DNA from 3 places in the Terribacillus saccharophilus genome. Region 1 is predicted to be linked to each of the others. Evidence: riboswitches for the same ligand, from Rfam matches in the RefSeq annotation. Region 1 holds a riboswitch; each other region holds the start of a gene.

Region 1 (10,700 bases):
TGAGCGGAAAAGGTGAGTATATTATCGATCAAGAACCAAAAGTTGGAACAAAGATGAAGGCAGGATCGACTATCCGGCTGTATTTATCTGAAAACCCGCCTGAATAAATCGGATGAACCATTCCTGCGGACATAAATTCTGGTATAATGGGGAAAGGTTTTTACGCCTCAATCAATCAAAATAATATTACTTTGCATTTTGTAAGGATAAATGAAGGACGTGGCAACTTTGAAACTAGCAGTACTTTTATCCGCACTGCCTTTCTATGAACAGCAGGCGGATCATGAACAAATCAACATTACCGGATTAACTATCGATTCCCGGGAAATTAAATCTGGCAATCTATTCATATGCATAGACGGAGCCGTCGTCGACGGACATACGTTTGCCAGACAGGCCGAGGAGCAAGGAGCGGCAGCTATTTTAGCAGAACGTCCGCTAGATGTATCCATTCCAGTCATTCTAGTAAAAGACACACTTCGCGCTTTAGCTCCATTAGCAAATGCTTTTTATGCTCACCCATCAAAAGAGATGCGGGTTATCGGTATCACTGGTACCAATGGCAAGACGAGCATGACATATTTGCTGGAAAGTATATTCCGTGCTAACGAGGAAGCTACTGGCGTTATTGGTACGATTCAGATGAAAATCAAGGACGAGACGTTTCCGGTGAAAAATACGACACCGGATGCGTTGTTCCTGCAAAAAGGGTTCCGGAAAATGGTCGATGAAGGAGTCGATACGGCTGTCATTGAAGTATCTTCTCACGCTTTGGACATGGGAAGAGCGCATGGCACCGATTTTGATATTGCTGTATTCACGAATCTCTCACAGGATCATCTTGATTATCATGAAAGCTTTGAGGATTATTTCCATGCAAAAAGTCTTTTATTCTCTCAGTTAGGTAATACCTTTGACCCAGAGCATTCGAAATACGCTGTGATCAATTCAGATGATCGCTATGCAGAGGCATTGACTAAATCAACTGCACAGCCAATTTGCACATATGGGATTGATAAGGAAGCTGACATTATGGCCAAGGATATTCAGCTGGCATCTAATGGTACGACTTTCTTACTTCAAACGCCAAAGGGTGAAGCAAAAATCACGAGTAAGCTAATGGGTAAATTTAATGTTTACAATATGCTTGCTGCCGTAGGTGCGGCTCTATGCAGCGGTATTCCGTTTGAGACCATCTGCAGTACATTGCAAGAGACGACTGGCGTAGCGGGTCGGTTTGAGCCTGTTATGGCTGGACAGTCATTTGGTGTGATTGTCGACTATGCACATACACCAGATTCGTTGGAGAATGTCCTTACTACGATAAAATCATTCGTGAAGGGCAATATAATAACTGTAGTAGGCTGCGGCGGTGACCGTGATAAAACAAAACGTCCGCTTATGGCAGGAAAAGCTGTCCAATATTCGGATACTTCTATCTTCACTGCAGATAATCCGCGTTCTGAGGATCCGCAAGATATTCTTGATGATATGGTCCGAGGATTAGAATCAGATCAGTATGTAATTGTCCCAGACCGAGCGGAAGCAATTCAGCGTGCCATCGAGCTTGCCGGAGATGATGATATCGTGTTAATAGCGGGTAAAGGGCATGAGACATATCAAATCGTTGGAAATCAAGTTCTTGATTTCGATGATCGTCTTGTTGCAGCAGAAGCCATCAAAAGAGCGGGATTAGGAGAATGACCATGTTATTTTCAAGTGATTTCCTATATGGTGTATTCCCAGATGCAACGAAGCAGCAGGAATTTACCATTGCAGAAGTGAATACCGATAGCAGAAAAGAAGCGCCAGATAGCTTATTTGTCCCAATAAGGGGAGAACGCTTCGATGCACATGGTTTTATTGAACAGGCAGTATCACAGGGGGCAGTTGCATCCTTATGGGACAGATCATTACCGATTCCGGAAGTTGCTTCTAGTATCGTGCTGTTCTTGGTTGATGATACGCTTGAAGCATTACAAAAACTAGCTAAAGCGCATCGAGAAGCTATTGATCCGATTGTAGTTGGCATCACCGGTTCGAACGGTAAAACGACTACAAAAGATATAGTTACTAGCGTTTTAAAAGAGAAATATGAAGTGCTGGCGACCAAAGGCAACCTTAACAATCATATCGGTTTGCCGCTCACTGTCTTATCTATGCAGTCTTCCTGTGAAGTGCTTGTTTTAGAAATGGGTATGAGCAACTTTGGTGAAATCGAGCTATTGTCGCATATTGCGCAGCCGGATTATGCAATCATTACAAATATCGGGGAATCGCATATCGAATTCCTTGGATCAAGAGAAGGCATTGCTAAGGCAAAAAGTGAGATTACAGCCGGCTTAGCTGAAGATGGTGTGTTGATTATTGATGGAGATGAGCCACTGCTTGCGTTCCATCACGATAATGAGACAACGATCACGTGCGGCTTTGAAGAACATAATAAACAGCAGCTCAAGATTGAGCAGACACTTGATGCAGCAACTGCATTTACAGTGAACGGTGAAAATTACACATTTTCTTTGCTTGGTGCGCATAATGTACGGAATGCAGGCTATGCAATCGTTCTTGGAAAAGAGTTGGGTGTCAGTCAGCAGCTAATCCAGCATGCTTTGCATACTCCGTCAATGACTGGAATGCGTATGGAACAGCTTACCGGGAAGAATGGAAGTAAAATCATTAATGATGCATATAACGCTTCTCCAACATCGATGAAAGCAGCCATTGGAACAGTACAGGGACTGCCTTTTGCTAAACGTATTCTCGTGCTTGGTGATATCTATGAAATAGGGGCAGAATCCAAACGCTATCACCGGGACATTGCAGAAGCTATCACCACAGATACTACGCATGTATTTACGGTGGGTGAGGATGCAGATGAAATTACTGATGCATTGAAAGATACACCAATTACAGCCATTCACTTCCGCGATAAGGATTCCTTAGCTGTGGCAGTGCTGCCATTGCTTGAGCAGGATACAATCGTTCTGTTGAAAGCATCTCGCGGCATGAAGCTGGAATCGATACTTGACACAATCGCTGTTATGGAAGAGAATTAATAGCTGGTAATCAGAAACATGGCGCCACTGGCGCCAGTAATACACTGGACGGGTGCTTTTTAAAGGAGGAAAACATCAATGAACGTGGCACTATTACTTGTGACAATTGCAGTAGCATTCATCGTCACCGTCCTTATTTCTCCAATAATCATACCATTTCTACGCAGGTTGAAATTCGGTCAGAGTATTCGTGAGGAAGGACCAAAATCCCATATGAAAAAGTCGGGTACACCGACAATGGGCGGCGTGATGATCATGATCAGCATTGTCGTATCTACATGGATAATGCATGCAATAGGCAATATCCATATTAGCTTGGAAACGTGGCTGCTATTATTCGTATTAATCGGATACGGTTTGCTAGGATTCCTGGATGACTACATCAAAGTAGCAATGAAACGTAACCTTGGATTAACCTCCAAGCAAAAAATGATCGGCCAAATCATAATTGCGATCGTTTTTTATGCACTGCTTCGATACAATGATTTCGGTACGTACATACAGATTCCGGGAACATCGATTCAGTGGGACCTCGGATGGGGCTATTTCTTCTTGATTCTTGTTATGCTTGTCGGGGCATCCAATGCTGTCAATTTGACAGATGGACTGGACGGCCTCTTGGCAGGAACAGCTGCGATTGCATTCGGAGCTTTCGCTGTAGTAGCGTACTATGACGTACAGCAAACACAAATTACTGTGTTCTCATTAGCGGTAGTCGGAGCTTTGCTAGGGTTCCTTGTATTCAACGCGCACCCTGCGAAGGTATTTATGGGAGACACAGGATCACTAGGACTTGGCGGCGCAATTGCAGCGGTAGCCATCCTAACTAAAATGGAGATTCTGCTGATTGTCATCGGTGGTGTTTTCGTTATCGAGACACTTTCAGTAATGATTCAGGTTATTTCTTTCAAAACAACTGGAAAACGGGTATTCAAGATGAGCCCGCTTCACCATCACTATGAACTGTCCGGTTGGTCTGAATGGCGTGTTGTAACGACATTCTGGGCTGTAGGACTGTTATTCGCTGTCATCGGTGTATACATGAAGGTGGGATTATGATGAGTGATTTTGAAACCAAATTCCCATATCAAAACGTGCTTGTACTAGGTTTGGCTAAAAGTGGATTCGCTGCTGCCAGCACATTGCTTGCCCATGGACGCAATGTCCGGGTAAGTGATTTGAATGCATCGAATCAGGAAGAATTGGTCCAAATTCTAGAGCAAAAAGGTGCTCAAGTGAAGCTTGGCGTGCAAGAAGTAGAACTTCTGGAAGGTATTGATGTTTTGATCAAGAACCCAGGAATTCGTTATGAGAATGTTATCGTACAAACTGCAATGGAAAGAAATATTCCAGTTCTGACGGAAGTGGAACTTGCTGGTTTGCTTCATAAGGGCACTTTGATCGGTATTACTGGATCAAATGGTAAGACTACGACGACAACGCTTGCTTATGAGATGTTAAAAGAAAGTCAGGTAAGTACGTACGTAGCGGGGAACATCGGTACAGCCGCATCCGAAGTTGCCGACAGGACAACAGAAGATGACCGGCTTGTTTTGGAGCTTTCATCTTTCCAGCTCCAAGGTATTGATCAGTTCCGTCCGAATATAAGCGTTATGCTGAACATTTTTGAAGCGCATTTGGATTATCACCATTCTCTTGAAAACTATGAACAAGCGAAAGCGAATATTTTCCGTAAACAAGATGCAGGTGACTATCTTGTTTATAATGCGGAAGATGAGAGACTTCGTGACATAGTTAAAGCAGCAAAAGCAACACTTGTTCCTTTTTCTGGGTCAAGAAAGCTGGAAGATGGTGCATGGTATGATGATACACATGTGTATTTCAAAGATGAACCGATTGCAGCAATGAAAGACATCTTGCTTGTCGGAGGCCACCAGCTGGAGAATATACTGGCTGCCTTAGCTGCTGCTAAGCTGGCCGGAGCAACTAATGAAGGTATTCAGCAAGTATTGAAGACTTTTTCAGGCGTTGAGCATCGGTTACAGTACATCAAGCACATCAATGGCCGTGCATTCTATAATGATTCAAAAGCTACTAATATCTTGGCAACTTCCAAAGCATTATCCTCGTTCGATCAGCCGATTATCCTGCTTGCAGGCGGTTTAGATCGCGGTAATACGTTTGAGACACTTGTTCCGTTCATGGAACATGTGAAAGCATTGATCGTCTTCGGTGAAACAGCTGAAAAATTGCGAGAGACTGCTTATATGGCTGGGATCGAGCTTATCGAACATGCGAAGGATGTCAAAGAGGCAGCTGAAATTGCATATCGCATCTCTGAGAGCGGCGATGTGATTATGCTATCTCCAGCATGTGCAAGCTGGGATCAGTACCGAACATTTGAAGAAAGAGGAGACATGTTTATCGAAGCGGTACATACATTAGAGTAGGGGCTTGTCCTGCTCAGCCGCTTCGCTGCATGCGGACCCCCAATTCCAATCCAAGGAAATGGGGTTTTTCTTTGCGTAAATCTAATCTTCCGAAGACGGACTGGCTATTGCTCTTTTCTATCGGTGGCCTGCTGACAATCGGTATCATCATGGTGTATAGTGCTTCTGCTGTATGGGCGGAATATAAATTTGACGATAGCTTCTTTTTTGCCAAACGGCAGCTATTGTTCGCCGGTGTTGGTTTAGGAGCTATGCTGGTCATTTCCAGATTGCATTATGAGATTTGGCGAAAATATGCGAAGGTTTTACTTTTGATTTGCTTTGTTTTGCTCATTGCCGTATTGATTCCCGGCGTCGGATTGGTCCGCGGTGGTGCGAGAAGCTGGATTGGGGTAGGGGCTTTCAGTATCCAGCCTTCTGAATTTACTAAGCTAGGCTTGATCATCTATTTAGCTGTATATCTTTCGGCCAAGCAGAAATATATAACTTCCTTGAAGCAAGGATTTCTGCCTTCGCTCCTGCTCGTTTTTACAGCTTTCGGTATGATCATGCTCCAGCCGGATCTTGGAACTGGTGTGGTACTTGTACTTACTTGTATGGTGATGATTTTAGTGAGCGGAGCCAGAATCTCACACTTCGTTGGTCTGGGCATTTTAGGACTAGGTGCTTTCGCAGCGCTTATCTTGTCTGCGCCATATCGTATTCAGCGTATTACAGCCTTTCTGGATCCGTGGGAAGACCCTTTAGGGGAAGGATTTCAGATCATACAATCATTATATGCGATCGGTCCTGGCGGATTAATGGGACTGGGCTTAGGCAACAGTCTGCAAAAATTCTTCTACTTGCCAGAGCCACAGACGGATTTCATCTTTGCCATTCTAGCAGAGGAGCTCGGGTTTATCGGCGGCGCAGGTGTTATGCTTCTCTTCCTGCTGTTTCTGTGGCGAGGCATCCAAGTTGCACTACGGGCGCCTGATGGCTTCAGCAGTCTGCTGGCATTAGGTATCACCGGTATGATCGCTATCCAATGCATGATTAATATCAGTGTTGTTATAGGGTTGATTCCAGTTACCGGTATTACGTTGCCGTTTTTAAGCTACGGTGGGTCTTCTCTTACACTTACGCTTAGCTCTGTCGGTATCCTATTGAATGTCAGCAGGTATAGTAAGCTTTGAAAACTTTTGTGGGAGTCGCATTTTTAGATAGGCACCTAAGACGGTATGTAATGAGGCCGTGTTAATATCGTACAGAAGACTATTCTCACATTAGTAGCATGCTAAACACGAAAAAAACATCATATTTAAAATTTTTAGATAATTGTTATTGACTTTTTTATGTAAGGCACGTAATATTGTAGACAATTTCATACAGTTCTTATCAAGAGAAGCCGAGGGACTGGCCCGACGAAGCTTCAGCAACCTCTGACTATGTCAGAAAGGTGCTAAATCCAGCAAGATTAAATTCTTGGAAGATAAGGGTGCGGGCGATTATACCAAGCTCTCTTTTCTTCGGAAAAGAGAGCTTTTTTCGTTTAATCACTTTATTACATAAAAAAGGAGAATGACAAATTGACAGACATAATTATTCTTTCAGGAAGTCCATCCAAAATTCTAGGTCGCAGCTGGCAGCTAACTTTGCCGGAAAACTGGCTGCGGATCAAGGCTTAACCGTTAAGGAAATTAGTGTTACCGATTTTGCGCCTGAGGATTTGATTTTTGCAAGGTTCGACAGTCCTGCAATTGTGGAAGCAGGTAAAGCTGTCAGCAGTGCCAAAGGATTAATCGTTGCTTCTCCTGTATACAAAGCAGCTTATACCGGCGTATTAAAAGCATTACTTGATTTATTGCCTCAGAACGCGTTTAAGAATACACCGGTACTTCCAATCATGACTGGCGGAAGCCCTGCGCATTTGCTAGCGATAGATTATGCGTTAAAACCCCTGATTGCAAATCTAAAGGGAGAGTCTTTGCAGGGAGTGTATTTGTGCGACCATCATATAAATAAGGAGAACCCCGATCAGCCAGTTGCAGACGAAGAAACTGGTGTAAGAATTAAAACGCAAACGAATCAGTTTGTTGAGGCAATACGCCGAAATCATGCTGTCAGCAGTGTAAAGTAAAGGTGGCTAATAAGTAATACAAGTGGTTAAGATATAAATTTGGTTAATTGGGTTTCGTGGGTTGCTAAAGCGGGTAATATAATCAAGCTTTCCAAGAGTCCTGCCTGTGAAATACTTTTAAAACAGATTTATCAGGTATCTGGAACGATTTGAGGGAAGAAACCTCTTGATAGGAGGTTTCTTTTTTCTGTACTATAATTCTCCAGGTTAAGCCCTTGTTAACACATGTACATAACGAGTAACACACTCTGCCTCATCCCATTCTGAGTCCGATCTGTACGTATTTGGATTTGGCAGAGAGAAGATCTGGATATTTTTACCGATATAAAAAACAGGGGTTGACCGACAAAACAAAGCACATTAGTACGAATGTAATGGTAGAATGGGAGAGAAGAATAGCAGAGACAGAATGAAAGAAAAAGAAGTTTTCATTTCTTGACCCATTGAAGAAGGAAATTTGCGGCTTCTTATGTAATTAGGTAAAGAAACCTTTTTAAAAAGCGGATTATTTACAATTTGTTGGTTACTGACTCTTTCCGCTAAATGAATGTGTTATAATTTTATAATTACAATACAAGCAGTTTTTCGACTGTACAGCATAGGAAGAAGAGGAAATGAGCGAAAAAAAGAAAATTGTTTCCATCGAAGACCGTATCCCGAAATTAAAACAAGCGAGAAAGAAAAAAGCGAATAGACGACTTGTATTCTACTTGTCTATTTTCTTCGTACTAATCTTCATCATTGTGTATTTGCAATCGCCATTAAGCAATATTCACCGTCTTGAAGTGGAAGGAAATGAATTTCTGCCTAAAGAAACTATTATTCAAAGCAGCGGACTGACTACTTCAGATAATATGTGGCGAATTGATAAGGACGAAGCAATTAAGCGAATAGAAGAAAATGAAGAAGTAGAAAAGGTATCAATAAGCCGAGGCTTTCCTGCCACTGTCACGATCAAAGTGACGGAGCTTGGGAGAGTAGGGTATTTGCAGCAGGCTGATAGTTATCGCGCGCTGCTTACCAATGGCAGTATTTCTGAGAAGAAATGGGATCAGCCAAACTCGGATGCCCCGACACTCTATGGTTTTTCTGATGATAAGTATCTAAAAGAAATGGCAGAAGAGCTTGGCCAGCTGCCAGCTTCTATAACCGGTCTCATATCTGAGATACATTATAAGCCGACAGAAGACAATCAATTCGTCATTCAATTATTCATGAACGATGGCAGGGAAGTACAAGGAACGATCCGCACCTTCGCCACAAACATGGAGGCGTATCCTAGTATTGCGGCGCAGCTTGACCCAGAAGTCGATGGTGTACTCCATATGGGAGTTGGTACCTATTTCGAGCCTGCCGAGAAGGAAAAAGAAGAAAGCGAACAAGAAGAAGGCCAATAAGCAGAAATTCATGGTATTTTGTCAGTTTATGTAGAATAAACGGGCTATATGCGGTATAGTCGAATCAAATACGAGTATATTAGGCTAAATTCTTACAGAATGTCGCTTTTTAGGCAAAAATTCTCGTGAAATTTGTTATAATTATGCGTGTCTCAATACTAAGGTTAATTTATGAAATGAAAAATGTAAAAACAATGCTGGGCGACATGTCTCTAGGATTAGGAGGTGCCTTACGTGAACAACAGTGAAATTTTAGTCAGCTTAGATGTAGGAACATCAAATATTAAAGTGATTATAGGGGAAGTATTTCAGGATTCCCTTAACATAATCGGTGTCGGTACGGCAAAATCGAAAGGCCTGAAAAAAGGCGCCATCGTCGATATCGATCAAACTGTCCAATCAATTCGTACTGCTGTTGAACAAGCAGAGCGGATGGTCGGCATGCAAATCGAACGTGTAGTCGTCGGTGTTAATGGTAATCAGATTCAACTGCATCCATGTCATGGTGTGGTGGCTGTATCCAGTGAAACCAGAGAGATAGACGATGAGGATATTGCACGTGTACTTGATGCGGCACAGGTTGTGTCCATCCCGCCTGAACGTGAGATAGTCGATGTGGTTCCAAAACAGTTCATCGTAGATGGATTGGACGGTATCAATGACCCTCGTGGCATGATCGGTGTACGATTAGAAATGGAAGGGACAATTATTACTTGTTCCCGCACAGTCTTACATAATCTATTGAAATGCGTAGAAAAAGCCAACTTAGAAGTGATGGATATATGTCTGCAGCCATTGGCTGCAGGGGCTGTCGCCCTTTCAGAGGATGAAAAGAACCTTGGTGTCGGATTGATCGACATCGGCGGAGGCAATACGACTGTCTCTGTGTTTGGCAATGACCAGCTAATGGCGACTAGTGTCGTTCCTCTTGGTGGCGAAAATATTAGCAAAGATATATCTATCGGGCTGAAGACTTCCTCTGAACAAGCGGAAGAAATCAAAATTGGATATGGACACGCTTTCTACGATGATGCCAGGGAGGAAGAGACTTTCGAAGCGTCGATTATCGGCAGCAACAAGAAACAAAACTTCTCCCAGCTTGATGTCGCGGATATTGTAGAAGCCCGTGTTGAGGAGATATTTGCATACGCCGACAATGAAATCAAGCGCATGGGATTCCCGGAACTCCCGGGCGGCTATGTCCTCACTGGAGGAACATCCATGATGCCAGGTATGCTTGAACTGGCTCAAGACTGCTTCCAAGCGAATGTAAGACTAGCAATCCCGGATTACTTAGGAGTGCGGGAACCGCAGTTTACAAGCGCCGTTGGAATCTTGCAATTTGCCTATCGGAATGCGAGAATACAAGGGAAGGAGATCTTCTCTGCTGTAACAGAGGGAGACTTCGATGAGCCGGAAAGAAGACCGGCGAAACCTGCTAAATCAGAAAAGAAAAAAGGCGAAGAAAAAAAGAAAGAATCAGGTATTGCTAACCTGTTCAAGTACTTTTTCGATTAAGACAGACACGTCAGCTCGATTAAAGGGAAAGACGGTTTGTAAATAGGAGGACGTTAAGATGTTAGAGTTTGACACAAATATGGAAACATTAGCGACAATAAAAGTCATCGGCGTCGGCGGAGGCGGAAGCAACGCCGTCAACCGAATGATCGAACATGGCGTCCAAGGCGTGGACTTCATCGCAGTGAACACAGAT
Region 2 (10,700 bases), 1.1 Mb from region 1:
ATGTAATTGCTTAACTCCCATGGTAGATCCTCCTTCATTTAGATTGGGACGAAGCCGGCGAACTAGGTGCTACATTTTTAGATGCAATCTCTCTTTCCCCCATTACAAATCCTTGCTCCAAAAGTTCCAGAAATGTATCGAATGGCAGTGGTGATTCCAAATTGAAGAATAAGAGATGCTCTTGCTGCGCCTTCTCATAAGAAAGCTCACAAAACGTTTGAGGAGGTGCTGCGAAGGCTTCTGCACCATGTTGTCTAGCTAATGCCAATGCCGCTCCCCTTCGGCCTTCCGTCAATTTAGGCGCCGGATTTTCCATATTCGTAAATTCCTTCGTTTGCGTATCATACAATCGAAGCGTCTCCCCCTCCACTATTGGAACGATATAATCCTTCTGGTTAATTGCCGCTGCTATCTTCATATGATTCTCCTCCTTTTAATTTGCTTGCAACGCCTGATCAAGATCTCCAAGAATATCATCAATATCTTCCAAACCAATTGATAATCGGATTTGATCCGGGTATACACCTGCCTGCAGCTGCTGCTCCTCCGTCATTCGAGCATGCGTTGTACTTGCCGGATGAATAGCTAATGTTTTCGAATCTCCTACATTGGCTAAGTGAGAGATTAGTGTTAGAGAATCGATGAAATGCTCTGCAGCTTTTCGACCGCCTTTGATTCCGAATGTGAAAATAGAGCTTACTCCTTTTGGCAAATACGTCTGGGCCAGTTCATACTGCGGATCATCCGGTGAGTCCGGGTAGTTTACCCATTCTACAGCCTGATGCTGACGCAGGAAGGCTGCTGTCTTTTTAGCATTATAGACATGCTGCCTCATACGAAAAGACAATGTCTCCAGTCCTTGGATGAACAGCCAGCTATTGAATGGTGAAAGGCTCGTGCCAAGGTCATGCCCCAATTCAAAACGCGCTTTGGCTATGAATGCTCGATCGCCTGCGAGTTTTGTGAATGATGTATTCCCGATACTCGGCTTATCCCGATTGAAGTCTGGAAAACGTTCATTCGTCCAATCGAATGTGCCGGCATCCACTATCGCACCACCTATAGAAGTACCATGACCGCCGATAAATTTCGTAGTGGAAAAGACGACGATATCTGCTCCAAAATCTATCGGCTTCTGCAAGTAAGGTGTTGTAAAAGTGTTGTCTACGACTAATGGCAGATGATGTCTTTTAGCAATTGCTGATAAGCCGTTCAGGTCCGCAATCTCAGCATTTGGATTCCCGATAGATTCGGTGAAAATTGCCTTTGTCCGGTCATTGACTGCCTGCTCTACTTCCTCAAGATTACGTCCATCTACGAATCTCACGGTCACGCCGAACCCTTTGAAAGTTTCAGCGAATAAATTATATGTACCGCCGTAAAGGGCGTTCGTTGTGATGATTTCATCTCCTGTTTTTGCCAACGTCAGCAAGGCGACCGAGATAGCTGCCTGCCCGGAAGAAACGGCAAAACCGCCGATTCCTCCTTCCAATTCTGTTAATCGCTCCTCCAATACAGCGTTTGTCGGGTTGCCGTTCCGAGAATAAATGTAGCCCGGCTCTTGCATGCGGAATAATGCTGCTGCTTTTTCTGTTGACTCAAATACATAAGAACTCGTTTGAAATAGCGGCACTGCTCTCGCCCCATTATGCGGATCCGGATGCTGGCCGGCATGGAGAGCTGCTGTATCAAACCCTAACTTTTTAGTTGCAATGTGTTTCTCCGTCATGTCCCCACCCTTTCAGATATCGTGATGAACTGCTCCAAATTCCTCGCAAGCCCGCCTTTACCAAATTTGTCTCCATCTCTTTGTCCCGCTTGCTGAAGGAATAGAATCATTACTTTTCTTCTTTCCTTCAACTCGAGGATGCCGTACTCATACAGCCAGGCATCAATCGTATTGTAGATGCCCCGATTGATTCCATACTGGCTAGAGCACCAGTTGATGAACTGGAGGTCGGGCCATTGCAGCTGCGCTTGCTCTATATTCACCAAGTTTTGACTCCTCTCTTTTCGCCTGTCTCCCATCACTCTGGCAGGACCCACGTATCATAGAAATACGGCGACCCTTTTGTATCAAAATCGATATCGTATACCTGCTTACTTGCAGCGACCGTATACGGAAGCACATAAACAGGGATAGAATATACTTCCTCAAATAGATACTCCTGCAATTGCTGATAAAGGGCAGCCCGCTTTTCGGTATCCTGTTCATCTGTAGCTGCATCAAGCAATTCTGTCACTCTTGTATCCTCGTATTCATCGTGGTAGCCTTCCTTGGCTACTAGATAAGCACGCAGCACACCGTCAGGGTCCGGACCATACTGGCTTCCGATCCACATGTCATAATCTCCGGCCATTCTTCTGTCTGTATACTCACCTCGGGATATTGTATGGATGTTTAACTCAACACCGATATTTTTCCAAGAATTTTGGACCATTGTCATAACATCCATTCTCTTCTCACGGTTAGCATAGAAGTCGATCATTTCTAACGAAAGGCGTTTGCCATCCTTCACACGGATACCGTCTGCTCCTTTTTTCCACCCGAGTTCATCAAGCATTGCTTCAGCCTCACCCGCATTGAACTCCCAATTCCCCTCTAAATCTGTATCTGCTCCGAGTAGTGATGGAGATAGTGCCGCGTATGCGCGATCATACGTCCCAAGATAGACGGTCCGTACAATAGCATCCCAATCGACACCGAGACGAAGTGCTTCCCGTAATTCTTTGTTCTGCAAAAGCCCTTTTGTCGCATTGAATTGAATTGCTGCATTATAGTTCAGCAGCTCGACTTCAGATATATTCAGATCCTTATCATTCTCCAAAACCTCAACATGCTGCGGCGGAATCGTATCAATAGCGTCGACATCGCCACTATGCAGACTGCTCACTCGCGTGGAGTCCTCTGTGATGATTTTAATGATCAATTTGTCTAGATACGCTTTACCTGTATGTCCTGCATTTGCCGGTCCCCAGTTATAGTCCTCATTTCGCTCTAGCACATACTCTGTGCCAAGTGTGTAATCCGTTACCTTGAACGGACCAGAACCTACCGGATTGACCGCAAAGGAATCTCCTCTTTCTTCTACAGCAGTTGGCGATACCATAGCCAAGTTCTCTGTTGCCAGATTGCTAAGGAACGGAGAAAAAGGTTTGCTGAAATGAATTCGAACTGTATGTTCATCAATTATTTCCGTCGATTCATACGGCCCGATGAAGCTGAGCGCCAGCCCTGGCGCATCCAGTTTTTTAATCCTCTCGAAATTGAATTTCACTGCTTCTGCGTTAAAAGGGGTGCCGTCTGTAAAAGTCACATCATCCTGCAAATGGAATGTGTAAGATTTCTGATCCTCCGATATCTCCCACTCTGTCGCCAGCCAAGGGGCAAAACTGCCATCCTCTTCTTGCGCTACAAGACTGTCAAACATACTTCTTTGAATGCGAGAGTTACCAGGACTCGCAGATCGATGCGGATCAAGCAGATCTCCAACGATTGGAACACTAATAGCAAAGGTCAAGGTGCCGCCATACCTGTCATTCTCGGCAACATCAGCAGCACTAATTGTCCTTTCTGCATCCTGACAAGCTGTCAGACCTAGCAAACTTATAAGGAGGATGACGAGGTACAATCTCTTCATCTGCTGATCTACCTCCCTATTTCCGCTTTTGAAGCCCTTTTCTCGGTATACCGATTCTGCGGAATCGGCAATCCCATATTGTCACGTAGTGTTGCATCCGGAGCATATTCGCTGCGGAAGACCCCTCTTTCCTGAAGAATCGGCACAACATGCGCTGTAAAATCATGCAGACTTGAAGGTGATGCCTCTGGACCGATGATAAAACCATCTGCCGCTTCCTCTTCAAACCACTGCTGGACAAGGTCTGCTACTTTCTCCGGCGTACCGATGAACGGTGTTCGAGGGATGGCGCTTTCCAAAGCTACTTCACGTAACGTCATCTTCCGCTTTTGGGCCATTTCCACTACCTTTTCGGTTGTGCTCCGGATTGATTCTTTCCCGATATCTCCTAAATCCGGGAATGGCGCATCCAAGTCATGCTTGGAAAAGTCATAGTAATTGAACGGTCTCCCTAAAGAAATAAGCGCGCTTTCCAATGTAATCAGACTGAGGCGCTGCTGATACTTTTCCTCCGCTTCCTCCTCTGTCGGCGCAATGATGGGATTGATACCCGGCATGACGGAAATATGGTTCGGATCTCGTCCGTAAGCTGCAGTACGCTGCTTGATATCCTTGAAGTAAGCTTTCGCGTTGTCAATACTTCCAACACCGCAGAAGATTCCTTCCGCATGTCGTGCTGCATAGTCTCTCCCTGTTTCCGACATCCCCGCCTGAAAGATGACCGGCTGCCCCTGCTTCGAACGGGAAATATTCAACGGCCCTTTGACCGAGAAAAAATCTCCTTTATGATTCAATGCGTGCAGCTTATCACGTTCATAGAAAGCCCCTGCCTGTTTATCTCGGAGGAATGCGTCATCTTCCCACGAGTCCCAAAGTCCTTTCGTCACTTCCAGAAATTCGTCCGCAATCTGGTATCTGAGGTCATGCGGATAATGCTCTTCTTGACTATAGTTAGCTGCTGTGCCTTCAAGGAAGGATGTTACGACATTCCAACCAGCACGACCCTTGCTAATATGATCAAGTGACGCCAGCTGCCTGGCGACAGTATAGGGCTGCGTGTAGCTGACGGTTATCGTTGCAACTAACCCTAGATGTTTCGTAGCCATCGCAAGTGCTGATAGGATGGTGAGCGGCTCAAACCGGTTCAAATAATGCGGTGTGGAATCTGGTGTGATATAGACACTGTCTGCGACAAAGGCAAAATCAAATTTTGCTTCCTCCGCTTGCCTTGCCTGTTCCAAATAAAATTCCAGATTTGTCCCCGCATCAGCCACAGCATCTGGGTGTTTCCAGTTATCCCATCCTGTTCCGACACCATGCAGCATTGCGCCCAATTTCAAACGTCTCTCAGTCATCTCAACAACTCCACCCTTTCCTTTTTCTCCAATGGATAATGGCATGCAACAGCTCGTTCACCGATAAGGGATTCCATTGCAGGAGTTTCCGATCGGCATTTTTCTGTAGCCAGCGGGCATCTTGTATGAAAATGACAGCCGGCAGGCGGATTCACAGGTGACGGAATCTCGCCATGCAGCACGTGACGCTCACGCTTGCGATCCAAATCAATGGTCGGATTCGCTTCCAATAACGCTTTTGTGTACGGATGTGCCGGTCTTGTAAATAACTCTTCAGCGGGCGCAATCTCTACAATTCTCCCCAGATACATGACACCGATACGATGTGATATGTCACGTACAACATCCAGCCCGTGTGCAATAAATACATAAGACAGTCCCATTTCCAGCTGCAGCTTTTTCAGCAAATCGATTACCTTGGATTGGACGGCAAGGTCCAGAGCAGATACAGCCTCATCCAATAACAGGAATTCCGGATGCAGAATGATAGCACGGGCAATATTGATACGCTGCCGCTGCCCTCCGGAGAATTCGTGCGGATATCGTGTACGAGAAGCAGGATCCAAGTCGACAAGCTGCAGAACTTCCTCTACCCGCTCTCTTATCTCATCTTTGGATAAGCGGGTATGAACCCGAAGCGGTTCTCCGATGATGTCTTCTACCTTCCAGCGCGGATTCAAAGCTGAAAAGGTATCCTGAAAAACAACTTGTGTATTTTTGCGAAGTTCCTTCTTCTCTCGCTTCGTTCCTCCGGTTACATCCTTACCGCGGTATAGAATCTGTCCGCTATCTGCTTCCTGAAGGGAAACGAGCAGCTTGCCGAGTGTTGATTTTCCGCTTCCTGATTCTCCGACCAGACCCAGTGTCTCTCCTTTCCGTATATATAAACTCACTTCATCCACAGCCTGAACGTATCTCTTCGGCTGGAACGGTTTTCCCTTTAGAAGAAATGCCTTGCTGATTCCTTCTGCTTCCAAAATTACTTCGTCATCCTGCCTGTTCTCTTCAGAGGCAGAACTCGTAAGCAAATCACGCTTTGATTGCACCAATGTCTTTGTATACCAATGACCAGGAAAAGCAAAAATCTCCCTAACCGTCCCTTGTTCTACAATGCTTCCTTCATGCATAACTGCTACTTTGTCAGCTATTTCCGCGGCAACAGCTAAGTCATGAGTGATGAATAAAATCGACATACCCTCTTCTGCTCGAAGCTCAAGAAGCAAGTTCAGTATTTGCGCTTGAATAGTTACATCCAACGCTGTCGTCGGTTCATCCGCTATTAGAAGTTCTGGCTGACAAGCAAGTGCTAATGCGATGGCTACACGTTGCAGCATACCCCCAGACAGTTCAAGCGGGTATTGCTTCATCCTGGATGCAGGCTCCGGGATATGTACTTTCTCTAATAATTTGATAGCTTCGTCCCACGCCTCAGAACGGCTGACAGATTTGTGTTTGCGAATCACCTCAACGAATTGATTTCCGATCGTAAAAACTGGATTTAATGCAGTCATCGGATCCTGTGTCACCATGGCAATCTTTCTGCCCCGTATACCGTTTATTTCCTTTTGCGCTAAAGAGGCAATATCTTGTTCTTGGAAGATGATTTCCCCTCCTGTAATACGTCCTCCTTCGTAATCGATCAAACGAAGAACAGCCAGGGACGTTACTGTCTTGCCACTTCCGGAACCTCCTACTAGGCAGACGATTTCTCCGCTTCGGATATCCAGATTCACATTGCGAACTGCTGGAATTACGTCTTTTCCACGCTCTATCCCTACAGATAAATTTCTGATCTCCAGTAATGTACGCATATTACAACTCCTTTCTGTTTCTTAAGACGCGGCAGATCGTGGATCAAGATAATTTCGATAGGCATCGCCGAGAATGTTGACTGAAATAACGAATAAAGAAATGAACAGACCTGGGAAAAATCCGATCCACCAAGCAACTGTAAGGTAGTCCCTTCCTAGTGACAGCAGATAACCCCAATCCGGTATTTCGTGCACAGTACCTAAACCCAGAAAACTAAGACCTGTTGCCATTAAGATTGCATTCCCAACGCCGATTGTTGCCATGACAAGCATGGGCGGCAAACTATTCGGTAGTATGTGGAAAAGAATCCGTCCTGTATGTCCCAATCCTATTGACCTGGAAGCATGGACATAACCTGCATCCTTCACATGCAGTACTTGCCCGCGCATCACTCTGGCATAGCCTGGCAATGAAGCGATGGAAACGGCCAGAATAAGGTTCAGCGTACTTGGCCCCAATACAGCTGAAACGAGAATAGCCAGCATAATACCAGGAATCGTCATAATAATGTCCATGATTCTCATGAACGTATTATCGACTGCGTTGTTACAGTAGCCAGACACCAACCCGATTAACCCGCCGATTCCTCCGCCAATTAAGACTGACAGTACACCGATAACCAAGGATTGTTGACTGCCATGTACAATCAGACTGAAAATATCTCTGCCGAATTGATCAGTTCCTAGCAGATGCTCCAATGATGGAGCTAATAAAGCATCGCTTGGATCCATCCTTGTCGGCGAATGACTGGCAATCTGATCAGGGAATAATGAACAAATTACAATGAATAAGATAAAGCCGGCTGAGAGCAGCAGCAGACTTCCTGTCCACCAGCTATTTCGGCGATACGACAAAGTTTTTGTTTTCTTTAAGCTGCCAATCATCTTCAATCACCCTTTCTTACTTCTCATTCAGCCGGATTCTTGGATCAATTAATCTGTAGGAAATATCAACAAGCATATTGATCACAACATAAAAGGCGGCAGTAAACAGAATGGCACCTTGAATGATCGGAATATCCTTTTGGTCGATTGCATCTACAATAAGTCTCCCTAGTCCCTGTCTTGAAAAAACGGTTTCTGTAACAACCGAACCAGCAAGCATCTCTCCGAAGATCATTCCCACCATAGTCACCGCAGGAATAAGGGCATGACGCAGAATATGCTTAAACAAAATTGCCCGATGCCCGATGCCTTTTCCGCGTAAAGATCGGATAAAGGGCTCATTAGATGCTTCTAGAATGCTGTTCCGAATCAACCTTGTAATTACTCCAGCGCCGGTAATCCCGAGACCAATCGATGGCAGAATCAGCTGCTCAAAGGATCCATTTCCGATGGACGGCAGCAGGTGGAGCTGCACAGAAAAGATCCAAATAAGAAGAATACCAATCCAAAAATTAGGAGTGGAAACCCCAATCAAACTCAACACCCGGATGATGCCATCCAGCAGTTTGTTCTGATATACCGCGGATAAGATACCTAAGATCAGACCTAGTACAATGGCTACGATCATGCTTGAAATGGTCAGCGCCAATGTCGGTCCCAAATTATCAAGCAGGCGTTCCAGTACCGGTTCACTATTCGCATAAGAAGTCCCAAGATCTCCTTGAAATAGTCCAGCTACGTAATCCAGATATTGCACAATAAGGGGTCTATCCAATCCAAGTTTTTCTCGAAGCTGATTTACCGTCTCTGTCGGCACATCATCTCCGGCTAATAAAGTCGCTACATCACCGGGAAGAATATTAACTATCAAAAATACGAGCGTGACCGATCCTAAAATAACACCGGCTGCCATCCCGAAACGAGACAATACATACAACATTGCTGCTTCCACCTCCATCTACTTCATATAAATTACACTTTTCCAATCACTATAGTAGGAATTAAAGACGCAGAAGCCTCTGTTTAAAAATAAAACAACTCCCCACGAAAGATAAGTGGGGAGTCGTTCCTGCTTATCTTCCGGGATCACCCGATGGATTTGGCACAGTTTTCCTAACGGAATCCGCTGCCGAAGCTTCACAGGGCCATATCCCTCCACTTCTCTTGATAAGGATTATTCAATTAAATAAAAAAACGCTTTTACTCCTACAGATCGGGAATAAAAGCTTCTGGTGGTCCAGTCAGCATTTATACAACTTATGGTAATTAGAATATACGCAATCCTTGTACGCGTCAATATAAATTCAAAATATTTAAATTATTTTAATAGTATATGTGCGGCAACAGCTTGATGCTGCAACGCCTCATCTAGCCCAATAACAAATTGCTCTAGCGTTTTTTTACAGTCTGGTGCCAGAATAGAATCTTTAAATTCCTTACGGCTTACAGCGAGCTGCTGAGGAATTGCATGCGCAGACAGACTGCGGAAAACTGTCCGCAATCCATTCAAAGTGTTAATACCGCCCTTCAGGCCGCCTGTACTCGTTAACAATCCGACAGGCTTACCTTTCAGCAAGTCTTTATCAAAATAATCAATTGCGTTTTTTAATGCTCCGCTATAGCTGCCATGATATTCAGGTGAACCGATCACAAGTCCTTCCGCCGAATCGATTCTTTCCCGCAGCCAATCAGCTGCTGCTCCAGCCGGCTGGGCCGGGTGAAAAAGCGGCAGCTCTAATTCACCTATATTGATTATCTCGGTTTCATATTTGGCCTTTTGCAATAGCGTCTGCACTTGTTTCAACAGCTTCTTAGTAGTGGATGCAGGATTCAAACTTCCGTTTAGCAATAAGATTGTCATCCGAACTCTCCTCCTGTATTAGGCTTCTGCTTTTGCCGGTGTTCTCGCGGCAACCCGATAATAATGGCTATCAGATTCAACGTTTTCTCTGTGCAGAAGAATAGTCTCACCAGACGGCAAATGAACGAAAGGAACTGCCTCATGTTTCTCCGTGAATTTGATTACCCGCTTTACTTCGATTTCCTTCCGCTGGTGAACAAGATTCGCTAAATCCTCGACAATGGCGCTTGCCGTCGGCAGGGCTCCGGCACCTGGTCCTTGAAGCTTCAGTTTGCCAACAAGGTCACCTTCCACACATACAGCATTATCTACTCCATCCACGCTGTACAGAGGATGTGCAGCCGTTAAGATGACCGGTTCGACAGATGCAGTCACTTCTCCGCCCGCGTTTTCAAGCGTCGCAACATGCTTGATTTTCCAACCTTGTTTTGCAGCGGCTTGGATATCCTGTGAGGAAACTGAGCGGATTCCCTTTCGTGTAACTTTCTCCCAGTCCGGCTGATCTTCGAATAACAAATCACTCAGCACCATCAGTTTATAAAAAGCGTCCCAGCCATCAACGTCATTGGCGGGATCAGCTTCTGCAAATCCCGCTTCCTGCGCAAGCTGCAGCGCTTCTTCAAACGGCAGTCCCTTATCGGACATTTCCGTTAGAATAAAATTGGATGTGCCATTCAAAATCGCCTCTACCTTAACGACGTGGTTGATATGGAGAAGCTGCTTCAGCGTCCCAATCACCGGAACTCCGCCTGCGACTGCTGCTTCATATTCCAACCGTACACCTTTTTCCTTTGCCAAGCGCTTGAGCTCCGCCCCCCGTGAGGCAATTAGCTCTTTATTCGCTGTGATAATATGACAGCCATGATGGATTGCTTCAGTCAAGTAGCTAAAAGCTGGCTCAATACCGACACTAGCTTCGATGATTACATCAAGGTCGGATATAGAGAAAAGCTCCGCTGCATCGTCTGTCAGCAAGGCGTCCGTTACTTGCTGTTCATACTTCTGCTTCTCCCGCACCAAGACACCTGCCACTTGTACTTCCCTACCGAAAATTGTCTGCAGATTCTCCTGATGGGAGCGGATCGTCCTCCCTACAGCACTTCCTACTGTGCCATATCCAATCAATCCAATCTTCACTGCTGCCATC
Region 3 (10,700 bases), 710 kb from region 1:
CTACATTGTATAAGGTCTTGCTATAAAAATCAAGTCATAAAGTGAGACAATCAAATGGACAAGAAGAACAGTGAGAGAATTACATGGCTCTTCTTGAATTTACTGTTATTAAACAACAACCTACAGCAAACTTTTAGTTTTGCTTAGCTTTCGGATATCCAATGAGAATAGCGATAACTCCGCAGATTCCTACTAGAATTGGATAAATACAGTATGGGATTATACTGATCGGAGATATTCCTGCTACAGTGGCGGCTGCTAAAAATTGGGCGCCATATGGCAACAGACCTTGGATAGAGCTAGAAAAAAGATCTAATATACTAGCTGATTTTTTTGGCTCAATACCATATTTATCAGCAATATTTTTAGCAAGTGGTCCAGTAATCAGTATAGATATCGTGTTATTAGCAGTTGATAGATCTGTAAGACTAACTAGACCTGCTATGCTAAATTCAGCCCCTCTTTTGGATTTAATTCTTCGAGTTGCGAGTTGAAGAAGAAAGTCAATTCCTCCATTAAATTTAATAACCTCAACCATTCCAGCTATTAATATTGCCAGGAAGGCAATTTCATACATGCCGGCCATTCCATCTCCAATTTGTTGAATCAAACTCAGGAAGTGATAGCTTCCATCCAACAATCCAACAGCACCAGCAAGTACAATTCCCAAAACCAAAACAAGGAATACATTTATACCAATTAATGCAAAAACAATAACTAAAATATAGGGTATGATTTTGATCCAACTATAGCTTAAGTGTTCAACTTGTCCAGATTCTCCTAATGTTAAAAAGCCTAAGATAATACATGTTACAATGGCTGCTGGTAACACAATCCAGAAGTTAACTTTAAATTTATCCTTCATCTCTGCGCCTTGTGTTCGAACCGCAGTTATTGTTGTATCCGAAATAAACGATAAGTTATCTCCAAACATAGAACCACCAACAATAGCCCCCATTACTAACGCCATAGAAAAATCGGTCTGTTCGCTAATTCCAACACCAATTGGTGCCAATGCAACTATCGTTCCTACCGATGTACCCATTGACAACGAAATAAAGCAAGCTATTACAAATAAACCTACAACGAGAAGATTTTGAGGTATTAGTGATAAAGTGAGGTTAACAGTAGATTCTACCGCCCCCATACCTTTTGCAACCTCAGAAAATGCTCCCGCTAAAAGAAATATAACAACCATCAACATTACATTTGGATTTCCTGCACCTTTGGTGAAAATATCTACCTTTTTAGTGAGCGATTCTTTTCTATTCATCGCCAAAGCTACACCTGCTGAAATTGTAATAGCTACTATGACAGGGAAGGTATAGAAATCACCTGTAATAATTCCTGATCCAATAAATAAAATTAGAAAAACAACAAATGGGATCAGAGCCCATGGATTTGCCTTCTTCATTGTTCCACCTCTTTTGATATTTACTGCAAAAAAACCTCTTCTTATATTAATTAAGAAGAGGTTTTATAACTATAAAACACTCTTCTTATCTATCAAGCCTCAGCTTTCTGGATTTGGCACAGCAACTTAAAGAATTAAGTTCCGCTGCCGAGATTTCGCGGGGCCAGTCCCTCCATCTCTCTTGATAAGAAGATAATATATTTTTTGGCGCAATAAAGAGGATTATACACACTGCCCATATCTTTATCAACTGATTTTTTGATTTGTATTATTTTATTAATCTATCATAATACCATCCATCATTCGAAGATTGGTGACACCTCAATTATCTGGTTTACTCGTAACACAGAAAAAGTATAATGATAGTGAGATGAACAAATTACAGAAATTGGAGGGATTAAAGTGGCGAAACCAACGCTTTTAGAAGAAAAATTTGAAAGTAAAGAATTGAATAGTTTACTCCAATGGCGTGTTGAACCTCAAAAATGGTTTATTGATACACAGAGCTCTCAATTAGTTTTAAACACTGATCCGAAAACAGATTTCTGGCAAAAGACACATTATGGATTCGAAAATGATAACGGGCATTTTCTTTATATGAAAACCGAAAAGAATTTTAGAATGACCACTAAGGTGAAGGCACAGCCAAATGCAAAGTATGACCATGCAGGGTTGATGATTCGCTATTCAAAGGATGTATGGGTGAAAACTTCTTTAGAATATATAACTAATAGTTTGAGTAAGTTAGGCGTCGTAGTTACAAACCAGGGATTTTCTGATTGGTCAACACAATATGTACAGGATAAAGATATCGACTTATACTTTCGTATATCCAGGATTGCTCAAAACTGTTATATCGATTTCTCATGGGATGGCGAAGAATGGATGCAAATGCGAATTGCTCATTTGGACATTCCGGATGACTCCCCTATTTCAGCTGGATTATTTGCTTGCAGCCCTCAAGGAAAGGATCAAACAGTACGTTTTGATTTTCTTACTATTGAAGAACTATCTTCTGATCCAAACGAAGCTTACTTATAATCGAAACAAATTGTATTCTCATCCTGCTGCCAAATGGCAGCTTTTTTTCGTCCACGAACTTACAGCATCTATGAGAATCGTAGAGCCTTGCCATTTACAAGAAGATGCACTTCTATTATAGTTATTACAGAGTTTATATATCTTTAATTAAAGGAGATGCTAAGATGAATCAAAAATCACAAAAGAAAATCAACAACTTAGAAAATATAGAGAGAGTTCCAGCAGATAAATTATTTGAGCTAATACCTATTAAGAAAGACGACAGCGTTCTGGATCTTGGAGCTGGTACTGGTTATATTTCTCTTTCTATTGCTGATCGTGTGAAAACGGTATTCGCCTTCGATTATGATGAAGATATCCTTAAACACTTGGACACAGTAGCAGAGGAAAGAGATATTACTAACATTAAAACTGTTGCAGGAAACTTTAAAGATATTCCATTAGAAGATCATAATATTGATATAGCTATTGCTTCGATTTCTTTGCATGAAGTTCAGCCCCTTGCAACAGCTTTGAAAGAGATTCACAGAACCTTGAAACACAAAGGCTTGTTCTTATGTATTGAATTAGAAAAGACTGAAGCTTCGACTGGACCGAGAGTTTCTTCTGAAGATATGGAAACTGAAATCCTTGATGCTGGCTTCTCTGTAGTTGATAAAATTTATCCGTCAACTAAAATTGCAAATCAGCCTGTTTATATTATCCTCGCTCAAAAAAGTAAATAAATAAGAACGCAAAGACCGTTACTAGAGCGACTTTTAAAACTAAAGAGAGTAAAAAAGACAGCAATTATTTTAATACGCTGTCTTTTTCACTCTATGTTTCATGCAAATTATCTTATCTAGCTTTGATTTACTCTTAGTGAAAAAACCAAACCTAACTTTTTACTCGCAATCAGTTGGATGATCTGACCGTTAGGCTGCTTTACTTTTTTATACCAGCTGCAAACAAAGGACCATTAACTGTAATGGTTGTCAGGATACGAGCCATTTCTTGAGGAGATTCTTTCCTGCCGCTGTTCAACCATTGTTGAACTACTCCCAACATTGCATTTCCTAAATAAGAAGACAAATATTGTCCTGGAACAAGGAGACTTTCTTCCTTTACAAAAGCAAATGGATTATCACCATAAAGTGTTTCCCACATAAATTCCTTTAGTCTTGCTTGAAATGAGAGGTCCCCTTTTGGACCTAATACAGCTCTCATAATATCGCTATTTTCATTAAGATATTCGAATACAGAAACTGTATGCGGGAATGGCTGCACAGCCGCAGATTCTGTTTTAAGTGAAGTCATAACACTTGGGAATTTTGTTTTTACAATACTGGATAACTCCAGCATAATTTCTTCTTCACACTTCTTCATTAAATCAAATTTGTCTTGATAATGTGCGTAAAATGTTCCTCTATTAATCTTCGCTTTTGTTGTTATATCTTTAACTGTAATTGCCTCGAAGCCTTTTTCATCGATTAACTTTATGAGTGCATCTCGAATGGATTCTTTAGTTCGTATTACCCTTAAATCAATATTACTGTCAGTCATGTAAATTCCTCCTTACTTATCCAACACAATTAGTAAAGGTGTCCCGTAACCAACACATCTACCATATCTGACTATTGTATAGTATCTAATTCCTACATATAATTTAGAACGTAATAAACAACACGGTGTTTATTTATTATTATAAAGTATCCGCTAGGAGGCGTTCAATAATGTTTAGAAACAAACTACTATTCTTATCACCAATAATTGCATTGGTTATAATATTTATTTTTTCTCTGACACTTATTCCATCAGTCCAACCAGAACCAAAAAATCTACCAATTGCAATCGTAAATGAGGATGCAGGTGTTGATATCCCGAATCAGTCAAAACTGAATATGGGTCAATCAATAGTGGAAATGATAAAAGAAAATTCAAAAGTAACAGCAGATCAAGAAGATCCTGCTGTTAAATGGATTGAAGTAAATAACGCTGAGGAAGTCCAAAAAGGATTAACTAACCAAAAATATTATGCAGCTTTGGTTATACCGAAAGATTTTAGTGAAAAGCAGTCTTCCTTACAAACTTCAACGCCTTCATCACCTGAAGTCGAGATATTTATTAATCAAGGTATGAATACAATGGCGTCAACGATGGCAGGACAAATGTTGAATGGAGTTGTAGACAACCTAAATAACACTGTTCGCACACAACTACTAGATGGACTAGAACAACAAGGCGCATCATTATCAACTGAGCAAGCTAAAGTTCTGGCTTCTCCTATTGCAAAGAAAGTCACAAATGTTAATGAAACTGGAACTAATAGCGCAAATGGGAATGCTCCTACTTCTTTATTTCAACCTCTTTGGATTGCTAGTATAGCAAGTGCTGCTATTGTTTTCATCTCTCTTAGAAAAGTAACCACAGCTAATCGAAAAGAGAACTTGGCAGTAAAAGTGGTTCAAATTCTAACAGGTGCGGTTGTAACTCTTGTCGTAGGATTTGGTTTAACTTGGCTAGCTGATAAGATGGTAGGACTTCATATTCCAGACTTTACAAGTACAGCGTTATTCTTATCTATCACATCACTCAGCTTCTTCCTAATGATTTCAGCTGTACTTTCTTTAACAGGACTTAAAGGTATGCCTATTTTTATCCTAATGCTTTTCTTTGGTGCACCATTGCTAGCAATGGCTCCAGAAATGATGTCACCATTTTATCATGACTGGATCTACTCTTGGCTGCCTATGCGATTCATGGTAGAAGGATTACGAGAGCTGCTCTTTTTCCATTCAGGATTAACTTGGAACTCTGTATCTACCCTTGTTTGGATCGGAATAGTGGGTATGGTAGTGATACTGGCATCCGCTTTGAGGTTTAACACAAAAAAAGGACAAATACAAAAGGAAAATAAAAAACAAGCCGTTTCCTAATTGGAAGCGGCTTGTTTTTTAAGAAAAGCAATTATTATAGCTAGATTAATAAACCTTGCATGTAAAAATACTTCTTAAATATCAAGTTTCCTTGTACTGATCCCTTTCACCATTTCTGGATCGCGGTGTGAAAAGAACAGACTTTGTTTTGTATCCAATTCCGTTATGCTAGCAATATCTTCTTTGTTTAATTCAAAGTTAAAGATATCGAAGTTCTCAAGTATTCTTTCCTTACGAACAGACTTCGGAATAGCGACTACTCCTCTTTGTGTCAGCCAACGAAGAATTACCTGAGCAACAGATTTATTATACTTCTCAGCAATTGTGGCCAAGACCTCGTTCTCGAACATGTTATTTTTTCCTTCAGCAAACGGTCCCCAAGATTCTATCTGCACGCCGTTTTCTTTCATGAAGTCATGACTTTCTAATTGCTGGCAGAACGGATGTGTTTCCACCTGATTTACTGCAGGAACGACTTCATTATGAATGATTAAATCAATCAGGCGGTCAGGTTGGAAGTTACTAACTCCTATTGCTTTCACTTTACCTTCCTTATACAGTTCCTCCATTGCGCGCCAAGACCCATGAACATCCCCAAATGGCTAATGAATTAAATACAAATCGAGATAGTCCAGTTGCAATCTATCCAATGATTTGTTGAATGCTTTCTTTGTACTCGCGTAACCAGTATCCTGCACCCAAAGTTTTGTCGTAATAAACAAATCTTCCCTTGCCACACCACTTCGTTTGATTGCTCGGCCCACTGCTTCTTCATTCAAATAAGAGGCAGCCGTATCAATTAGACGATAGCCTGCCATGATAGCATCATAAACAGCTTGTTCACATTCATTTTGATCTTGGATCTGAAATACTCCAAATCCTAGGACAGGCATTTCCACACCGTTGTTTAATTTTACTTTTTGCATATAAGATCCTCCTAACTCAAACTTTGTTCCATTATATCTGTCTTTATATACCACCCGATTCCTTTATTATGCATTAGTTGATTACTAAGCAGGTATCCCATTCGTGTCAGATAAATGCCTAATCCTCCCACCCAACTCCACTAGTATTAAACAAATTAAAAAGACACTCACAGGAGTGTCCCAGATTGTAATATTGAGGTTAAGAAACTATTGTAAGATCACCAATTAAGTCACTAAAATCATGATTAATGATCTCGACTAATTTAAATTCCTTGTTCTCATATTCAAATTTTAAAATACAGCAATTCCCGATTTTATTTTGCTGTACGATAGTACTTGTATGTTCCCAATATCTCATAAAATTCCGGCATGCTGCCCCATGAGATACGGCTAACACAACTTCGTTATCTTCTTCCATGATTTTTTGACAAGCAGCTGCCATTCTTTCTTGCAATTCTTTTTGATCTTCACCACCATACTTCACAAAGAAATCATTATAAGGCAGCGGCGGATTCAAATCCTCACTTTCCCCTTCAAACGTTCCGAAATTCCATTCCTTTAATCCTTTTAATCTTGTATATGGCATATCTGTTACTAGTTCTAACGTGTCACTTGCCCTTTCGGACGTCGAACTGTATGCATTATCGAAAATAATATTGCGCTCTTTAAAATACTTACCAGCAGTCTCTGCTTGTTTGACTCCTAATTCTGTCAGTGGTGAATCGCACCACCCTTGGACTTTCTTTCTTTGGTTAAACAATGTTTGTCCATGCCTCATTAGATATAATGTCTTTTTCATCTGTATCCTCCCTTGCACTGTTAGAAGAATATTGAGATACAAAATGCACTTCAATGCACTCAGATTCGGTTACCTTTTATTCTTATTTAGAATAAGAACTATAAATACCAATTAAAAGTCATTCTATAGTGTTTCAAGTTGAATCATGCAGTTCGTTCTTTTACGAAGAAAAAAGAACGCTACGAATACTCTTGCGTTCCTTTTTATACAATCATTATTTTAAAAATGTACTCTTACAGTAGTGTTTGAGGATGTGATAGCAATTACTATTCATCTAAAAGGAAACTCTTTAAAGTGTCAAAAGTAACATGCTCATCACACCCATTTACCATCAGCATGATTTCGTCACCATCCTTCACATTCAAATCCATCACTCTCATAAGCTTTTTTCCATCACTGGATATTCCGCTTTTAGAAAGAATTACATCACTAGTAAAGGAACACGCTTTATCAACAAATAGTGCAGTGTTCCTTGCTTGCAATCCTCGGTGAAGTTTCACTGTTACCTTTGTGACCAGCATGGTTTCCACCTTCCTTAGGATATTTCTGTAATTATGCCAAGCTGAACAGCCGCTTATTTCGTATTAAAAAGGATGTCCCAAAGCCGAACAACGGGACATCCTCTAAGATTGGAAGTTACATATATTACAACGTACTGTTATCGATAACAAAGCGATACTTCACGTCTGAAGCAAGAACGCGTTTATAGGCTTCGTCGATTTGGTCAGCAGCAATCACTTCGATTTCTGGAGCAATATTATGTTCTGCGCAGAAATCTAACATTTCTTGCGTCTCGCGAATGCCTCCGATTAACGAACCTGCAAACGAGCGACGATGACCGATGAGAGACTGTACGTTTAATGACAACGGATCAGCTGGAGCACCAACATTAACCATAGTGCCATCAAGATTCAGTAAGGAAAGATAAGCATTCAGATCGATCTTTGCACTTACAGTGTTAATAATTAAATCAAAAGATCCGGCAAGCTTTTCGAATGTTTCTGGATCGCTAGTAGCATAGTAGTTACTTGCACCAAATTCTAAGCCATCTTCTTTCTTCTTCAATGATTGGGATAGAACAGTCACTTCTGCACCCATGGCATGTGCAATCTTTACAGCCATATGGCCCAGGCCGCCTAAACCAACGACTGCAATTTTTTTGCCTGGTCCAGCTTGCCAGTGATTTAGTGGAGAAAATGTTGTGATACCAGCGCAAAGCAATGGTGCAGCAGCATCAAGTTCAATATTATCAGGGATACTTACAACAAATTCTTCCGTTACAACGATGTGGGAAGAATATCCGCCTTGTGTAGGTTCACCATATTTATCTACACCTGCGTACGTAGGAATATTTCCTTTATGACAATATTGTTCTTCACCTTTTACGCAGTTCTCACATTCTCCACATGAGTCAACCATACATCCTACTCCGACTCGGTCACCGACCTTATACTTCGTTACTTCGGTACCTACATCCGTAACGATTCCGGCAATTTCATGTCCTGGTACAAGCGGATAGTTTACTGGACCCCACTCACCGTGAGCAGTATGTATGTCAGAGTGGCAAATTCCGGCAAACTTAATTTCGATTAAAACATCATGTAAATCAAGATCACGTCTTTCAATTTCAGCAGCTCGAAAGGGTTTTTCTGGACCGTCAACAGCTCTTGCTTTAGCTATAACCATTTTATAAATCCTCCAATAACTGTTTATATTTTTAGAGAATATGTTTGGACAGGTTATATCCTTTCTTCTCTTGCAAACTATTGTAATGTTTAGAGTCAACTCTAAGTCAAGCAAATGCTTTATTTTTTATATATAAACATCTTTGTTTGTATTTGATACACTAAAACCAATCACATCTTCATTTTGACGTTCAGCAAGTCATGTGATAGAATCCTCCCTATTCATAGCGTGAACTCGCAATTAATATAATTGGAGAAAAGGAGAAATACGATGAAGACATATTCTATCGGCGAAGCGGCAAAGGAATTACATGTCACTGCCTATACCTTGCGTTACTATGACAAAGAAGGACTTATGCCTTTTGTGGAGCGCACGGCTAGCGGTCAGCGTTTGTTCAAAGAATCCGATATTTCTGCTTTGAAAATCATTGAATGTCTGAAATCGACTGGCATGCCAATTAAAGAAATAAAGACCTTCATTGACTGGTGTACTGATGGAGATACCACATTGCAGCAAAGATTCGATATGTTTATGGATCGAAAATCTGTGGTGGAAAAACAAATGGAAGAACTAAAAAAAACAATGGAACTCATCGAACATAAATGTTCATACTACGAAACTGCATTAAAAGCTGGAACAGAAGAAATTCATAAAAACAATAAAATTGAAATTCCTGTTACGAACTAACAAAAGAGGGGCATAATCATTACAATCGAAAACAAAGTAGTTGTTATCCCAACCTGATAAAAAGCAAATATATAACTATCTTAATAAGGCTGTCGAGAAAATATCGACAGCCTCTTCTATTAATTAGCACTCCTTACATCAAACTTTTTAGCTCCTCTTTAAATCTCTTCATATCTGCTCTAGGTGAATAACCATACATCCGAGCATATTCACGAGTGAATTGTGACTGACTCTCATATCCCACTTGGAATGCAACTTCAGCTATATCGGGGAAATCCACCAATAACAAACGCTTTGCTTCCTGCAATCTCAACTGCTTTTGAAACTGAATCGGACTCATAGCTGTCACCTCTTTAAAATGTCGATGAAGGGAAGACACACTCATATTCGCCATATCCGCTAAATCTTCTATTCGAAATGACTTTTCAAAATTACTAATGATATATTCAATTACATCTCTAATTCTCATAGCATTGCTGCCTGCTACAGCCATTTGTTGCAGTGCATCTCCATTTGGACTCTGCAAAACCCAATACAATATTTCTTTCTTATATAATGGGGCTAGTATTGGAATATGCTTTTGTTTGTCCAACAAACTAGCTAACCTAACTACCGCATCTAATAAAGAGGGCTCTGACTCTCCGATAAACAGTGCTCGTTTCGTATCTTGTTTCTTACCAGATCGTACACCAGTTTCATGTAAAACCTCTAATATATCCGTTGGCGTAAATTCAAGTTTAAGGGCCAAATATGGTAAATCATACGACGCATCAATTACTTGCCCGGTTACCGGCAACTCTACTGATGCCACAATAAAATTTCCCGCTCCATATGTAAAGCGTTCCTCACCTAGCAATACTTCCTTTTCTCCTTGGACAATAATGCAAAAAGAAATTTCGTTAACTCTAGCGACTGGTTCACTGATAATGGATTCACGGATAAGAAATAATGATTCTATAGATGTAGGATGAACACCATCTGTATCTGTATACTTGCTAATAAGTTTGCCTAGTTCTTGCTGCTTGTCCAAATTAATGTTCATCTCTTATTTGTCCTCTCCTTCGATTTAATTGAATTGAGTTTATTTTAATTGTTATTCTCTCAGCTTGAAAGATCTTTGATAGTATTAGGCAAAGATTTGAGACGAATGAGTTTATTGATTGTATAAAAATTATGAGACAATGAAAGAGGTTACAACAAACGAGCGACAAAGAGAGGATGATATAAATGGA

What was found. A riboswitch is a leader RNA that binds a small molecule or an ion and turns the genes downstream of it on or off. The one in region 1 is predicted to bind S-adenosylmethionine.
Region 2: linked by a shared signal. The riboswitch ahead of GZ22_RS00330 (ABC transporter permease) and the one ahead of ssuE (NADPH-dependent FMN reductase) in region 1 are both predicted to bind S-adenosylmethionine.
Region 3: linked by a shared signal. The riboswitch ahead of GZ22_RS09690 (Na+/H+ antiporter NhaC family protein) and the one ahead of ssuE (NADPH-dependent FMN reductase) in region 1 are both predicted to bind S-adenosylmethionine.

The regions. Positions count from the first base shown of each region.
Region 1 is NZ_CP008876.1:1,194,851-1,205,550, forward strand. Features, by position in the region: gene GZ22_RS06090 (stage V sporulation protein D) at 1-107, shown strand, start outside; gene GZ22_RS06095 (UDP-N-acetylmuramoyl-L-alanyl-D-glutamate--2,6-diaminopimelate ligase) at 229-1,704, shown strand; gene GZ22_RS06100 (UDP-N-acetylmuramoyl-tripeptide--D-alanyl-D-alanine ligase) at 1,707-3,059, shown strand; gene mraY (phospho-N-acetylmuramoyl-pentapeptide-transferase) at 3,138-4,118, shown strand; gene murD (UDP-N-acetylmuramoyl-L-alanine--D-glutamate ligase) at 4,115-5,470, shown strand; gene spoVE (stage V sporulation protein E) at 5,542-6,645, shown strand; SAM riboswitch class I at 6,842-6,948, shown strand; gene ssuE (NADPH-dependent FMN reductase) at 7,116-7,589, shown strand; gene GZ22_RS06125 (cell division protein FtsQ/DivIB) at 8,204-8,986, shown strand; gene ftsA (cell division protein FtsA) at 9,221-10,504, shown strand; gene ftsZ (cell division protein FtsZ) at 10,563-10,700, shown strand, end outside.
Region 2 is NZ_CP008876.1:62,099-72,798, reverse strand. Features, by position in the region: gene GZ22_RS00370 (LLM class flavin-dependent oxidoreductase) at 1-21, opposite strand, end outside; gene GZ22_RS00365 (NifB/NifX family molybdenum-iron cluster-binding protein) at 35-418, opposite strand; gene GZ22_RS00360 (O-acetylhomoserine aminocarboxypropyltransferase/cysteine synthase family protein) at 434-1,729, opposite strand; gene GZ22_RS00355 (hypothetical protein) at 1,726-1,992, opposite strand; gene GZ22_RS00350 (ABC transporter substrate-binding protein) at 2,028-3,641, opposite strand; gene GZ22_RS00345 (LLM class flavin-dependent oxidoreductase) at 3,650-4,996, opposite strand; gene GZ22_RS00340 (ABC transporter ATP-binding protein) at 4,993-6,807, opposite strand; gene GZ22_RS00335 (ABC transporter permease) at 6,829-7,692, opposite strand; gene GZ22_RS00330 (ABC transporter permease) at 7,709-8,632, opposite strand; SAM riboswitch class I at 8,763-8,866, opposite strand; gene GZ22_RS00325 (NADPH-dependent FMN reductase) at 9,011-9,553, opposite strand; gene GZ22_RS00320 (homoserine dehydrogenase) at 9,572-10,699, opposite strand.
Region 3 is NZ_CP008876.1:1,901,345-1,912,044, forward strand. Features, by position in the region: gene GZ22_RS09690 (Na+/H+ antiporter NhaC family protein) at 134-1,414, opposite strand; SAM riboswitch class I at 1,497-1,605, opposite strand; gene GZ22_RS09695 (DUF1349 domain-containing protein) at 1,817-2,455, shown strand; gene GZ22_RS09700 (class I SAM-dependent methyltransferase) at 2,620-3,180, shown strand; gene GZ22_RS09705 (TetR/AcrR family transcriptional regulator) at 3,380-3,997, opposite strand; gene GZ22_RS09710 (YhgE/Pip domain-containing protein) at 4,168-5,370, shown strand; partial or broken gene GZ22_RS09715 (aldo/keto reductase) at 5,445-6,296, opposite strand; gene GZ22_RS09720 (histidine phosphatase family protein) at 6,496-7,095, opposite strand; gene GZ22_RS09725 (HPr family phosphocarrier protein) at 7,362-7,616, opposite strand; gene GZ22_RS09730 (NAD(P)-dependent alcohol dehydrogenase) at 7,741-8,781, opposite strand; gene GZ22_RS09735 (MerR family transcriptional regulator) at 9,052-9,468, shown strand; gene GZ22_RS09740 (AraC family transcriptional regulator) at 9,602-10,510, opposite strand; gene GZ22_RS09745 (aldo/keto reductase) at 10,696-10,700, shown strand, end outside.